One region of the Pseudomonas sp. NPDC089554 genome, then DNA from elsewhere that is predicted to be linked to it. Evidence: riboswitches for the same ligand, from Rfam matches in the RefSeq annotation. Region 1 holds a riboswitch; each other region holds the start of a gene.
The links. Region 1 has a riboswitch for cobalamin ahead of cobW (cobalamin biosynthesis protein CobW). Riboswitches for the same ligand answer to the same signal wherever they lie in the genome.
Positions count from the first base shown of each region.

Region 2: it holds a riboswitch for cobalamin, as region 1 does, so the genes downstream of both, ACQKPE_RS06455 (TonB-dependent receptor) here and cobW (cobalamin biosynthesis protein CobW) in region 1, are expected to answer to the same signal.
Region 3: it holds a riboswitch for cobalamin, as region 1 does, so the genes downstream of both, ACQKPE_RS08580 (ABC transporter ATP-binding protein) here and cobW (cobalamin biosynthesis protein CobW) in region 1, are expected to answer to the same signal.

Region 1 covers NZ_JBNNVR010000004.1:39,959-44,588, reverse strand. The annotation lists gene cobN (cobaltochelatase subunit CobN) at 1-864, opposite strand, end outside; gene cobW (cobalamin biosynthesis protein CobW) at 868-1,935, opposite strand; cobalamin riboswitch at 2,037-2,234, opposite strand; gene ACQKPE_RS02495 (hypothetical protein) at 2,264-2,488, shown strand; cobalamin riboswitch at 2,766-2,990, shown strand; gene ACQKPE_RS02490 (CbtB domain-containing protein) at 3,083-3,268, shown strand; gene ACQKPE_RS02485 (CbtA family protein) at 3,280-3,978, shown strand; gene ACQKPE_RS02480 (cobalamin biosynthesis protein) at 3,996-4,388, shown strand; gene cobM (precorrin-4 C(11)-methyltransferase) at 4,422-4,630, shown strand, end outside.
Region 2 covers NZ_JBNNVR010000013.1:42,074-46,703, reverse strand. The annotation lists gene ACQKPE_RS06480 (NAD(P)H-dependent oxidoreductase) at 1-208, shown strand, start outside; gene thpR (RNA 2',3'-cyclic phosphodiesterase) at 144-689, opposite strand; gene lpxO (lipid A hydroxylase LpxO) at 826-1,725, shown strand; gene ACQKPE_RS06465 (carboxymuconolactone decarboxylase family protein) at 1,774-2,118, shown strand; gene ACQKPE_RS06460 (N-acetyltransferase family protein) at 2,194-2,763, shown strand; cobalamin riboswitch at 2,833-3,034, shown strand; gene ACQKPE_RS06455 (TonB-dependent receptor) at 3,305-4,630, shown strand, end outside.
Region 3 covers NZ_JBNNVR010000019.1:36,296-40,925, forward strand. The annotation lists gene ACQKPE_RS08570 (LysR substrate-binding domain-containing protein) at 1-570, opposite strand, end outside; gene ACQKPE_RS08575 (NmrA family NAD(P)-binding protein) at 685-1,542, shown strand; cobalamin riboswitch at 1,590-1,795, shown strand; gene ACQKPE_RS08580 (ABC transporter ATP-binding protein) at 1,906-2,682, shown strand; gene ACQKPE_RS08585 (ABC transporter substrate-binding protein) at 2,679-3,647, shown strand; gene ACQKPE_RS08590 (FecCD family ABC transporter permease) at 3,647-4,630, shown strand, end outside.

The DNA of each region.
Region 1 (4,630 bases):
CAGCACCGGAACATCGCGGCGCAACGGGCGCAAGTTGGGCTGCTCCGGGCTGGACAAGGCAAAACCGGTGGTATTGATGACCACTTCGGCCCCCACCTCATCCAGCCAGGTTTCGACCTGTGTAAGGCAGCCTGCCTCCTTGAGGCTGGCCACGGCGATGGGCAGCGGGTTTAGCCCCGCCGCCTGGAGCCGCTGGCAGAACACGTCGATGAACGCGGTGTTGGCGGCTTGCAGGTGCGAGCGGTAGAACAGCAGCGCTGCAACGGGCTGGCCGACGCTCCACTGGCCGAACCAATCCTCGGGCACGGCGCTGGGCTTGTCCGGGTGGTAGACCGTGGTGCGCGGCAGCGGCTGCGGCGCATCCCAGGCGTAGTCTCGGCCCAGGTACTGGCTGGCCAGGCAATGGAACAGATTCACCGCGTTGGCCTTGCCACCTTGGCGCAGGAAATGCCACAGCCGCTCGGCCTGCTCGCCATGTACCGTGCCCAGGTCGGTCAGCTCGGGGTCGGGGCGGTCATCCCCTGGCACCAGGATCAACTGCACCCCGCGCGCGGCCAGTTCGACCAGTTGCTCGACGCCATAGCGCCAGTAGCCGACGCCGCCGTGCAGCGACACCAGGATCACCTTGGCATGGCGCAGCACCTGGTCGACGTACAGGTCGACCGAGGCGTGGTTCTGCACCTGCATGGGGTTGGCCAGGCGCAGGCTGGGGAAGTCGTCCGGCAGCTGCTCGGCGGTGTCGGCGAGCAGTGCCAGGTGTGAATCGCCGCTGCAGAGGATCACCAGTTCGGCGGGGGTCTGACCGAGGTCGGCGATGCTGTCGTCCGGCACGAAGCCGCCGGGCTGGGTCCGCAGCAGGTGCATGGCTTAGGCGCCCAGGGCTTGGCGCAGGCGCGCTTCCAGCTGCACGGCATCGAGGTCCTGGCCGATCAGCACCAGGCGGGTAATACGCGGCTCATCGCTGCGCCAGGCGCGGTCGAAGTGCTTGTCGAAGCGGGTACCTACGCCTTGGATCAGCAGGCGCATCGGCTTGCCGGGGATGGCAGCGAAGCCCTTGGCGCGCAGGATGCCGAACTCGGTGACCAGCTGGGTCAGAGCATCGAGCAGCAGGCTTTCGTCGGCCTCGGGCAGGTCGATGGAGATGGAGTCGAAGGCGTCGTGATCGTGGTCGTCGTGGTCATCGTCGTCGTGGTGCGAGTCGTGATGGGTGCGGCGGCCATCGATGTGCACCTCGGACTCGGCACCGATACCCAGCAACACGTCCAGCGGCAAGCGGCCGCTGCTGGCCTCGATCACCTTGACCGCAGGCGGCAGTTCCTCGGCCACCTCGGCACGGACCTTGGCAAGGCCTGCGGCGTCGATCAGGTCGGCCTTGTTCAATACGACCAGGTCGGCGCTGGCCAGCTGGTCGGCGAACAGTTCGTGCAGGGGGGATTCGTGGTCGAGGTTGGGGTCGAGCTTGCGCTGGGCGTCGACCTGGTCGGGGTAAGCGGCGAAGGTGCCGGCGGCGACCGCGGGGCTGTCGACCACGGTAATGACGGCATCGACAGTGCAGGCGTTGCGGATTTCCGGCCACTGGAAAGCTTGCACCAGGGGTTTGGGCAGGGCCAGGCCGCTGGTTTCGATGAGGATGTGGTCGAGGTCGCCACGGCGTGCGACCAGTTCGCGCATGACCGGGAAGAACTCTTCCTGCACGGTGCAGCACAGGCAGCCATTGGCCAGTTCATAGACGCGGCCGTTGGCTTCTTCTTCGGTACAACCGATGCTGCATTGCTTGAGGATTTCGCCGTCGATACCCAGCTCGCCGAATTCGTTGACGATCACCGCGATGCGACGGCCTTGGGCGTTGTCGAGCATGTGACGCAGCAGGGTGGTCTTACCTGAGCCGAGGAAGCCGGTAACGATGGTGACGGGGAGTTTGGCCAGTGTTTTCATGTCGCGATGCCCTTGGCAGCAGTGGCGCGGGCATGCAGGACGATAGCCACGGACGCTGCTGGCCGGGCACGTTCGTCACCGGATCACCCCGCCCGGTTGAAAGTCGAAAACGTTACGAGGCAGGTCTCCTGGCTTGCACCCTACCGGCCTGTGGCCAGTCGGACGACGCCTTCCCGCGTGATACGCAGTGGCTATGTCGGCCCTTTGGATGCTTACAGTTGCGGGGGCAGCCGCGGCTTGTACCGCGTTCCCGTCTTAGCTCCGGCTGGCGCCGGAGAACCTCGAACTGGCAAGGCTACGCAGTGGTTGGCGGGTGGTCAACCGTGGGATGGCGAGTGGCTTTATTTATGCACCACACGCCCCAGCCCGCCCCTGCCCGGCTTTAGCTTTAGCTTTGGCTTTGGCTTTGGCTTTGGCTTTTGATCTTGATCTTGATCTTGATCTTGATCTTGATCTTGATCTTGATCTTGATCTTGATCTTGATCTTCGCGACTTCCAGAAGGCCGAGCGGAGGCGTCTGGAGGGCCCTGGCGCGCAGCGCCCTTCGGCGTAGCCGAAGTCGCGAGATGTAGACTTGCGAAGCAAGTCGTAGGCCGCGAAGGCCCGTAAGACGCCGGAGCGAGGGAACCCGGAGCACAGCGTAGGGCCGTATGGGGGAGCAAGCGGTTTTTGCTTACTTTTTTCCAAGAAAAAAAGTAAGTCGCCGTAAGGGCGAAAAGGTGAATGAGCGCCACCAAAGCAAATGGATATTCACCCAACGCCCGCGCCCCAATCCCAATCCCAATCCCAATCCATTGATTAGAATTGACTGAAATATTTCCTCATGATTTGCTAGCACATTGCGTTCGGGTGCCCCCAATCAGGGGGTGAAACGGGAAACCGGTGCGTCGCAGGCCCCACCCAGGGCCCGACAACTCCGGTGCTGCCCCCGCAACGGTAAGCGAGTGAAGCGTCTGAACCACTGTGCCCCCGCCAAGGCATGGGAAGGTGACGCCATCAGGGACCCCACCCCCACCTCGCAAGCCCGGAGACCGGCCCAACGCTCAATGATCACCCCGCGGAGGGCGGGCGCTGTCGCATTCCCCTGGGCCAACCACGCCCGGGCGCGCCGCGCTTGTCCGCTGCTAAAAAAGCAGAGGAAAGCGTCATGCCCATCACCAGCGCCAAACACAGCATCGCCACCCCCGTCAGCCTCAGCCAGCGCCTCGTAGTGGCCATCGGCGCCAGCCTGCTGGGCCTGTGCCTGGTCTACTTCGCCGGTTTCTCGCATATCGAGGCCGTGCACAACGCCGCCCACGACACCCGCCACAGCGCCGCCTTCCCCTGCCACTGAGTAGCCCGCCCATGATCTCGCGAATCGCCCGCACCGCCGGCTTCAGCGGCCTGCTCGCCGCCCTGTTGCTGACCCTGCTGCAAAGCTTCTGGGTCGCCCCGCTGATTCTTCAGGCAGAAACCTACGAAAGCGCAGGCCCCGCTACCGAACAGCATGACCATGCGGGCGAAGCAACGGCCGCCCACACCCACGAGCACAGCGAAGAGGCTTGGTCGCCGGAAGACGGCTGGCAGCGCATCCTCTCCACCACCGGCGGCAACCTGGTCGTCGCCGTAGGCTTCGCCCTGATCCTCGCCGCCCTGTACAGCCTGCGCGAGCCCGGCCGGGTCAGCACCGGCGCACTCTGGGGCCTGGCCGGTTTCGCAGTATTCTGCCTGGCGCCGACCCTCGGGTTGCCACCGGAGCTGCCCGGTACCGCCGCCGCCGACCTGGGCCAACGCCAGACCTGGTGGGTCGGCACCGCCGCCGCCACCGCCGCCGGCCTGGCCCTGCTGGTGTTCGCCAGGCACTGGCTGTTCAAGGTCGCCGGCGTCGTGCTGCTGGTGGTCCCGCACCTGATCGGCGCACCACAGCCAGAAGTGCATGAAAGCCTCGCGCCCGAGGCGCTCGAGTCACAGTTCGTGATCGCCTCGTGGCTGACCAACGCAGCCTTCTGGGTTGCCCTGGGCCTGCTCAGCGCCTGGCTGTATCGTCGCGCAAGCCACGCCTGATGAGCCAACACGCCAGAGTGCCGGCGCTGTATGCCGGCTTTGGTTGTCGCAGCGGCTGTCCGGTCGAAGCACTGGACAACCTGCTACGCCAAACCCTCGCGGCGCACCAACTGCCCCTTTCGGCCCTGCGCGGCATCGCCAGCATCGACAGCAAGGCGCACGAACCTGGCCTGCTGCAACTGGCCGAACGGCTTGCCCTACCGCTGGTGGTATTCACTGCCGAACACCTGCTGCCGCTGGCTCCCCAGCTCAGTCACCGCTCCAGCACAGCCTTCGAGCACACCGGTTGCTGGGGGGTTGCCGAGAGCTCGGCCCTGGCGTTGGCGCAATCCGAGCACCCGCAGGCCCGTCTAAGGGTCGACCGCCAAGTACTCGGACCCGCTACCCTGGCTATCGCCAGTCGCGAATAATCGCCCTATCCTCCCGCTTTTCAAGGATTTGCCATGACGGTCTATTTCATCGGCGCCGGGCCCGGCGACCCCGAGCTTATTACGGTCAAGGGCCAGCGCCTGATCCGCCAGTGCCCGGTCATCATCTATGCAGGCTCCCTGGTGCCACCTGCCGTGCTGCAGGGGCACAGCGCCGAAACCGTGATCAACAGTGCCGAGCTGCACCTTGAGCAAATCATCGAAGCGATGCGCCTGGCTCATGC
Region 2 (4,630 bases), on a different contig from region 1:
GCGCGTTCAGATCGAGCACGGCATGTTCGACTACTGCGGTGCCCAGGTGCTGAGCTCGACCCTGCTGACCGACAGCGAAACGCAAGACCCAAAAGCCCACCTGCGAACCGCGTTGGCAGTGGGTGAGCAGCTGTTCGCCGAGGTCAGTCCGTCAACGACCATTCGGCCAACGGCCAGTAACGCCCCTTACGCGACTCGTACAGCGTGAACTGACGGGCATTGAGGAAGAACTCCGGTGCCACGCCGGCTTCAGGCGGCTGGCCACGAAAATCCCGTGACAGGGTCAGGTGCGGCCGGTACTCGCGGCTAGGCCCCGCAAGGCCCAGAGTCAATGCTGCCTGCTCCAGGGCATAGACCAGCTGGCGCAGCACCGCAGGTGTATCCCTGGCGCCCAGCACCAGTGCGCCCGCCTTCGGCCACGCCTGCAACTGGTCGAGCAGCAGACGCAGCGGTGCGCCGGGGCGCTTGACCTGGTCAACGGCCGCGCACAATGCGGGCACCTGGATGGGGTCGACATCGCCGAGGAACAGCAAGGTCACATGGAAGTTTTCCGTCGGCACCGGCTTGCCGCTGCGCAGGTTCAAGCCGCGCCGCCATTGGGCGACGGCGCGGCGCTGGGTCTCGCCGATCGACAGGGCGAAGAACAGCCGCTTGAAAGGGGCGCCGCTGGGGCGTGCGTCCTGGGGCATGGGATCTCCTGGGCGGATAAAACGTTTGCGCCGTCGCTCGCGCTCAACGTAACAATATGTTCAAAGCACGGCGATGATTGTTTATGCTGGCGAGCTCAGGCCATGGCGCATGGCCATTTTCGACAAGTATCCGTCCATGAAAATTGCACTCGTACTGATTTTCGCCCTCTCGATCGCCTATGTGCACCTGCGCGGCCGCGTGCGCCACAAACTCACCCGCCAACTGGGCGACCACTCCAGCTTCCTGGCCCCGGTCAACAGCTTCCTCTACCTGTTCTCCCGCCACCCGGCCAAGCCTTACCTGCCGGTCGAGGCGTTCCCCGAGCTGCAACCGCTCAAGGACCATTGGCAGGAAATCCGCGAAGAAGCGCAGCACCTGCTGCATGCGGGCGAAATCAAGAAGTCTGACAACTATGACGACGTCGGTTTCAATTCGTTCTTCAAGACCGGCTGGAAGCGCTTCTACCTGAAGTGGTACGGCGAGAGCCACCCTTCGGCGATGACCCTGTGCCCACGCACCACCGAGTTGCTGCAAGGCATCGGCACCGTCAAGGCAGCGATGTTCGCCACCCTGCCGCCAGGCGCCAAGCTGGTGCGTCACCGCGACCCCTATGCCGGCTCCTATCGCTACCACCTGGGCCTGGACACACCTAACGATGATGGCTGCTACATCAATGTGGACGGCGAGAAGTACGCCTGGCGCGACGGCGAGGCGGTGGTGTTCGACGAGACCTACATCCACTACGCCGCCAACACCACCGAGCACAACCGCATCATCCTGTTCTGCGACATCGAACGCCCGCTCAAGTACCGTTGGGCCACCGCCTTCAACCGCTGGTTCAGCCGCAACGTGATGGCCGCCGCTGCAGCGCCGAACGACGCCAACGACAAAACCGGCGGCATCAACCGCCTGTTCACCCGCATCTACAAGATCCGCGAACGCGGCAAGGCGATGAAGAAACGCAACCGCACCCGCTACTACCTGGAAAAGTGGGCCGTGGTGGCTGGCTTGGTGCTGGTGTTCATCTATATCTGAATCTTCGTGTAGCCTGGGCGCTCCTACCAACCTGACCAGGTGAAGACAATGAGCATGATGGACTGGGACGCCTACCGTAAGCAGCTGATGGCCGGTATCGGCGACCTCAAGCACCTCTCCCCCGACACCGTCGCTGGCTATGCAACCGCCAGCGGCGCCGGCGCCAAGACCAACCACCTCGACGCCAAGACCCGCGAACTTATCTCCCTGGCAGTGGCTGTTACCACCCGCTGCGACGGCTGCATCGCGGTGCATTCCAAACAAGCCGTCAAGCATGGCGCCACCCGCGAGGAAATCGCCGAGGCGCTGGGCGTGGCGATTGCCGTGAACGCCGGTGCCGCGCTGGTCTATTCGGCACGAGTGCTGGATGCCGTGGGCAAGCCCGACGCGTGAATGCCCTGGCGCCGCCAGCCTTGCACGGTGGCGGCGCAACACCCAGACTGGCGCCCTCCCCGCACAGGTACCCGCATGATTCACATTCGCCCCATGGCCATGGACGACTTCGAGCGCTTCTGGCCAACCTTCCAGGCCATTGCCCAGGCCCGTGAAACCTACGCCTACGACCCCGACCTGAACCTCGAGCAGGCGCGCCAGCTGTGGCTGGAGCTGCCGTTGCACACGCTGGTGGCCGAGCAAGATGGCGAGCTGCTCGGCAGCTACTACCTCAAGGCCAATGCCGCTGGCCCCGGCGCCCATGTCGGCAACTGCGGCTACATGGTCTGCGAGGCGGCGCGCGGGCGCGGCGTGGCGCGGCTGATGTGCGAGCACTCGCAGAAGCTGGCGCGCCAGGAAGGCTTCCTGGCCTTGCAGTTCAACTCGGTGGTGGCCAGCAACGAAGCGGCGGTGGCGCTGTGGAGCAAGCTCGGCTTCGAGACGGTCGGGCGCCTGCCCAAGGCGTATCGCCATGCCCGCCTGGGGTTGGTGGACTGCCTGGTGATGTACAAGTGGCTGGCCGATGAGCCGGTGGTTGAAAAACCGCCACTGCTGATCGGGCGCAAGAATATCGAGGCGCGGGTATCGCGCCGACGTGGGCGATAAGCCATCACTCGCCCCATCTGCATTCCTTTTACCTATTCAAACGATTGACTACCCACCTGTTCGATGGTCATATGCGCGCCAGTTTCAGGTGTCCTGCGCCGCCGTGCGCAGGGTGAAACGGGAAGCCGGTGCGTCTTCATGACCAGTCCGGCGCTGCCCCCGCAACGGTAAGCGAGCGAACCCTTCGACACACCACTGTGCGCAAGCATGGGAAGGTGAAGGCTTCATGACCCTCGTAAGCCCGGAGACCGGCCTGAAGCTTCGGCTTTGTACGAAAAGTGCCTGCGCAGCGATCCTGCTGCGTTGAAAACAGGCTCGGAATGCTCATTGACAACCAGTCAAGTCGAGCGCGACTCCGACCGTTCCTCGCCTGTTTTCGCCTTGCAGGATCGCTGCTCGGCGACTTTTCGCACAAACCCAAGTTGGCAAACCCGCGGTGGGCGGGCGCAGGCCGGTGTTCGCGTGCGCGCCTGCGTGCGTGGTTGCTCGTCTTTGCGTTGTTTCCACCGGGATCCATTCCGTCCTGCAACAGTGGAACGACATGTCCCGTACCTACAAGCTTCATACCCTGGCGGCGTGCCTCGCCGTCTCGCTCCCGGCCCTGGCCGAAGAGCCTGGCAAGGGCGTCCTGGCCCTGCCCTCGACCGCCATCACCGATACCCTCGACGAGCAGAAGGTCGACCTGGCCACCCCGACCAAGGCCGGCTCGCGCCTGAACCTCAGCGCCCTGGAAACCCCGGCCAGCACCAGCAGCATCACCGCCGAGCAAATCCAGCAGCGCAACAACGTCACCGTACAGGACGCCGTGACCCGCTCCCCCGGCATTACCTCCATCGGCACCCCCGGCAACGGCAACACCGCCCTCTCCGCCCGCGGCTTCACCGGCCACACCTCGGTGATGACCCTGTTCGACGGCGCGCGCCTGTACACCGGTGCCGGCACCCAGACCTTCCCGGTCGACCCGTGGATGGTCGAGCGTATCGACGTGATCCGCGGCCCGGCCTCGGTGCTCTACGGCGAAGGCGCCACGGGTGCGGTGATCAACGTGATCCCGAAAAAGCCCTTTGCCGGTGAGATCCGCAACCACCTGCGCCTGGGCTACGGCTCCTGGGACCGCCAGCAACTGGGCCTGGACAGTGGCGGCAGCCTGAGCGAGCGTCTGAGCTACCGCGTCACCCTCAACAAGCAGGAAGCCAACGGCTGGGTCGACCGCACCGACTCACGCAGCCTGGCCCTGAGCGCCGCGCTGCGCTTCGACGCCACCGACGACCTGAGCTTCACCTTCGCCCATGAACGCGGTGACCTGGAGCCGGCCAACTACTTCGGCACGCCACTGATCAACGGCCATTACCGCGACAGCCTGCGCAAGAAGAACTACAACATCCAGAACGACGTGCAGCGCTACCACGACGAATGGACCCGCTTCAACACCGACTGGACCCTGAGCGACAGCGTCAGCGCCAGCAACCAGCTGTACTACATCAAGAGCCGTCGCCACTGGCGCAACGCCGAAGACTACAGCTGGGACCCAAGCCGCGAGCAACTGGCCCGGGAAAGCTTCCTGGAGATCAAGCACAACCAGGAGCAGATCGGCGACCGCCAGAGCTTCACCTTCGACCACGCGCTGTTCGGCATGGCCAGCAGAACCGTGGTGGGTGCCGAATACAACAAGATCCGCTTCAACGTCGACAACAACTCGCCCTACATCGATGTCGGCGGCGACTACATCGACCCGTGGAGCCCGGCCCCAGGTTGGTTCCAGAGCCAGTCGGTGCTGCGCCCGCAAACCCTCTCCACCACCCACACCTTCGCCCTGTTCGCCGAGAACCGCACGCAACTGACCGAGCGCCTGTCGCTGGTCACCGGC
Region 3 (4,630 bases), on a different contig from region 1:
CTCGGTCAGTTCAGCAGGCGTGCGTGGCCAACCGAAGCGCTTGAGGTAGGCCGGTGCCGCCACCGTGAGAATGCGGGTATCAAGCAGCTTGCGCGCCACTAGGCTGGAGGCCCGCGGTTCGCCGAAGCGCACGGCTAGGTCGAAACCGTCCGCGACCATGTCGCCAAGACGATCGCGGGTGATCAGCTCGAGTTCCAGCTGCGGGTGCGCATCGAGAAACCCTCCGAGCGCGGGCCCTAGCATCAGGCGAGCGAAGAACGGGTCGACATTGACCCGCAGGCGCCCACGCACAACCTGCGCCCCTGCGGTCACCGAGGTAGCCGCCTCATCCAGCGCTGCCAGCAACGGCACTACCTGTTCGTACAGGCGTCGGCCTTCATCAGTCAGCGTGACCGAACGCGTGGTGCGGTCGAACAGACGAATACCCAGTCGCTTTTCCAACCGTGCCAGTGCGCGGCTGATCCCTGGTTGCGACATGTCCATGACATCGCCGGCAGCCGCAAAGCTGCCGCTGTCGGCAATGGCCACGAATACGCTCATGCCGTTGAGGCTGCGTTCATCAAAGCCCATATTTATGCCGTTATGTCATTTATTAAATGACAGTGATGTTATCGATTAATCAATTGCTGCACCACACACTGGCTCTCATCGCGGCACTGCGCCGCGCTCAATCGGAGCCCCTCTATGTACGTCATCACTGGTATCACCGGCCAAGTCGCCAGCACCGTCGCTCGCAACCTGCTCGCCGCAGGCAAGGAGGTGCGCGCCGTGGTGCGCGATGCTGCCAAGGGCGAGTCCTGGCTGGCGGAAGGCTGCCGCGTAGCGATTGCCGACATGCATGACCGCCCCGCTCTGATCCAGGCATTTTCCGGTGCCGAGGGTGTTTTCGTGCTGTTGCCACCGAACTTCGACCCTAGCCCCGACTACCCTGAAACCCGTGCCATCATTGCCAACCTGCACGCAGCATTGCGTACCTGCGCTCCCCGCAAGGTTGTGTGCCTGTCGACCATCGGCGCCCAGGCCGACCAGCCCAACCTGCTGTCGCAACTCGGCGAGATGGAACGCCAGCTGGGGCAGTTGCCGATACCGGTGACATTCCTGCGCGCTGGCTGGTTCATGGAAAACAGCCTGTGGGATATCGCCCCGGCCCGTGACGAAGGCGTACTGCACAGCTTCCTGCAACCGCTGGACAAACCGGTGTCAATGGTCGCCACGGCCGATATCGGCCGCACGGCAGCGGCATTGTTGCAAGAAGACTGGCACGGCGTGCGCGTGATCGAACTGGAAGGCCCGCAGCGCATCACCCCGCTGGAGCTGGCCAGTACCCTAGGCCGCCTGCTGGGTCGCGAGGTGAAGGCCCAAGCCGTGCCGCGTCAGGCCTGGGAACAGTTGTTTCGCGACCAGGGCATGCATAACCCGCTACCGCGCATGCAAATGCTCGACGGCTTCAACCAGGGTTGGATCGACTTCGCAGGTACACCGCGCCGGGGCAGCACTGCACTAGAGACGGTACTGGCCGGGTTGGTCGAACGTAAGGTTTGAATGCGTCGAGGGCCACTCCGGTTGACGCTTTCCCCCATAAATGCTCAGATGCGCCCCTTGTTCCAGGTGTCCCCTGCCGCCGTGCAGGGGATTAAACGGGAAGCCGGTGCCTCGCCTTGCGAGTAGTCCGGCGCTGCCCCCGCAACGGTAAGCGAGCGATGCATTCGATACACCACTGTGCCAGCCGGCATGGGAAGGTGAATGCCTCATGCCCCTCGCAAGCCCGGAGACCGGCCTGGTACAGCAATTGGCAACTCCCGCGGTGGGCGGGCGCGGGCCGGTGTTCGCGGCATACCCTTGCCATCGAGCCCTCCAGCGCGTCCTCCGTTCGGGTCGAACTCACCTTGCAACGGTCGCAACGCCATGTCCTCCCTTACTTTGCGCATCGAAGACCTGCACTGGGCACCCGGCCCGGGCCAGGCAACGCTGCTCGAAGGCATCGACCTTGCCGTCGGCGCTGGCGAATTCGTCGGCCTGATCGGCCCCAACGGCAGTGGCAAGACCAGCCTGCTGCGCTGCGCCTACCGCTTCAACCGCCCGCACCAGGGGCGCGTGGCACTCGCTGGCGAAGATATCTGGCAGCGCCCACCGCGCTGGGCTGCCCAGCGCATTGCAGTGATGCTGCAAGAGTTTCCCGAAGACTTCGGCCTGAGCGTGCGCGATGTCGTGGCCATGGGCCGCACGCCACACCTGGGGTGGCTGGAAGGCGACCGCGAGCCAGGCCTGGTCGATAGCACCCTGGCCCGACTGCAACTGGACACCCTGGCCGACCAGGCTTTCACACGTCTGTCTGGCGGCGAGAAGCAACGGGTGCTGCTGGCCCGGGCGCTGGTGCAGCAACCCCAGCTGCTGATTCTCGACGAGCCGACCAACCACCTCGACCCACGTTTCCAGCTCGCGCTGCTGCAACAACTGCGCGGCACCGGCCTGAGCCTGCTGGCCAGCTTCCACGACCTGAACCTGGCGGCGGCCTTCTGCGACCGCCTGTACGTCATCGACGCCGGGCGCATCGTCGCCCACGGCACGCCGCACCAGGTGCTGACCGAACACTGCCTGGCCGAGGTGTTCGGCGTGCAGGCGCTGGTCGACCGCCACCCGCTGGCCTCCCACCCACGCATTACCTGGATCACCCCCGCATGAAAGCCCTGCTCCCCTGCCTGGCCCTGATGGCCGCCCTGCCCCTCGCCGCTCAGGCCAGCAACTACCCGCTGACCGTGCGCAGTTGCGAACGCGACGTCACCTTCACCCAGGCGCCGACCCGCGCGGTCAGCCACGACATCAACCTCACTGGCATGCTCCTGGCCCTGGGCCTGCGCGAGCACATGGTCGGCTACAGCGGTATCAGCGGCTGGAAGACCCTAGACCCGGCGCTGCGCAAGGCCTTGGAGGGCCTGCCGGAAATCGCCCCGCGTTATGCCTCGGTGGAGAACCTGCTGGAGGTGAACGCCGACCTGCTGTTCGCCGGCTGGAACTACGGCATGCGTATTGGCGGGCCGGTCACGCCGCAGACCCTGGCGCCGTTCGACATCCCGGTGTACGAACTGAGCGAATCCTGTTCGTGGATCATGCCGCAACGTTCGGCAAGCCTCGAGGATCTGTACCGTGACCTGGACAACCTCGGGCGCATCTTCGACGTGCGCGAACGCGCGCAGGCGCTGGTCGCCCAACTACGCCAGCGGGTCGAGCAGGTGAGTAAGGCGCTGGCCAAGACCGCCGAGCGGCCACGAGTGTTCCTCTACGACAGCGGTGAAGACCGCCCCACCACCTCCGGGCGCCTGGGCATGCCGCAGGCGCTGATCGCCACGGCCGGTGGCGACAATGTGATGGCCGACGTGGCGGCCAGCTGGACCCAGGTTGGCTGGGAAAGCGTGGTAGAGCGCGACCCCGAGGTGATCGTGATCGTCGACTACGGCCCCACCAGTTGGCAGCAGAAGCGTGACTTCCTGTTGCAGCACCCCGCCCTGGGCGGCGTCGAGGCCATTCGCAAGCAGCGCTTCGTGGTGCTGTCATATCTGCAAGTAACGCCGTCGGTGGAGAACGCTGCGGCCATTGAAACCCTGGCTGCGGCCCTGCACCCGCAATTGATCGCGCAGGCACCGCGCTGATGCCTGTGCGTAACCCCGTGGCTTACCGTTGGTTGATCATCGCACTGTTTGCCGCACTGCTGCTGTCATGCCTGCTGTCGCTAGGCTTCGGTGCAGCCCAGGTGCCATTGGCCAAGGTCGCGGGCATCGTGTTGCAGAACGTCGGCCTGGGTGATGGCGGCGACTTCAGCCGTGGCCAGGCGCAGATCGTCTGGCAGATCCGCGCCCCACGTGTGTTGCTGGGCGCGTTGGTGGGTGCCGGCTTGGTGCTGGTCGGTGGGGCGTTGCAGGCGGTGACCCGCAACCCGCTGGCCGACCCACACCTGCTCGGTGTCAGCGCGGGTGCGGTGTTCGGCGCAGTCATGGTGGTGCTGTTCCTGGGTCAGTTCGCGGGCGTCTTCAGCTTGCCGCTGGCGGCCTTCCTTGGCGCGCTGGGCAGCATGCTGCTGGTGCTGGGCGTGGCCAGCCGGGGTGGACGCTTGGAAAGCGATCGCCTGCTGTTGGCCGGGGTAGCGGTGTCGTTCGTGGTGATGGCGGCGGCCAACCTGCTGCTGTACACCGGCGACCCGCACGCCACCAGTTCGGTGATGTTCTGGATGCTCGGTGGATTAGGCCTGGCGCAGTGGTCGCTGCTATGGCTGCCAGCGCTTTGCGTGATGGCGGGCTTTGTCGTACTGATGAGCCTGGCACGAGCCCTGAATGCACTGATGAGCGGCGAGCAGACCGCTGTGAGCCTGGGCTTCGACACGCGTCGGGTACGTGCCCAGGTGTTCATTGGCAGCGCTTTGTTGACTGGGGTGCTGGTGTCGTTGTCCGGTGCCATCGGCTTCGTCGGCCTGATGCTGCCCCACGTGGCCAGGCGCCTGGTAGGCGCCGAGCATCGTCGCCTGCTGCCGGTGTGTGCGTTGCTGGGCGCGCTGTTCATGGTGTGGGTGGATGTGGGTGCACGGACCCTGATCGCACCTCAGGACCTGCCGATCGGCATCGCCACCGCCGCCATCGGT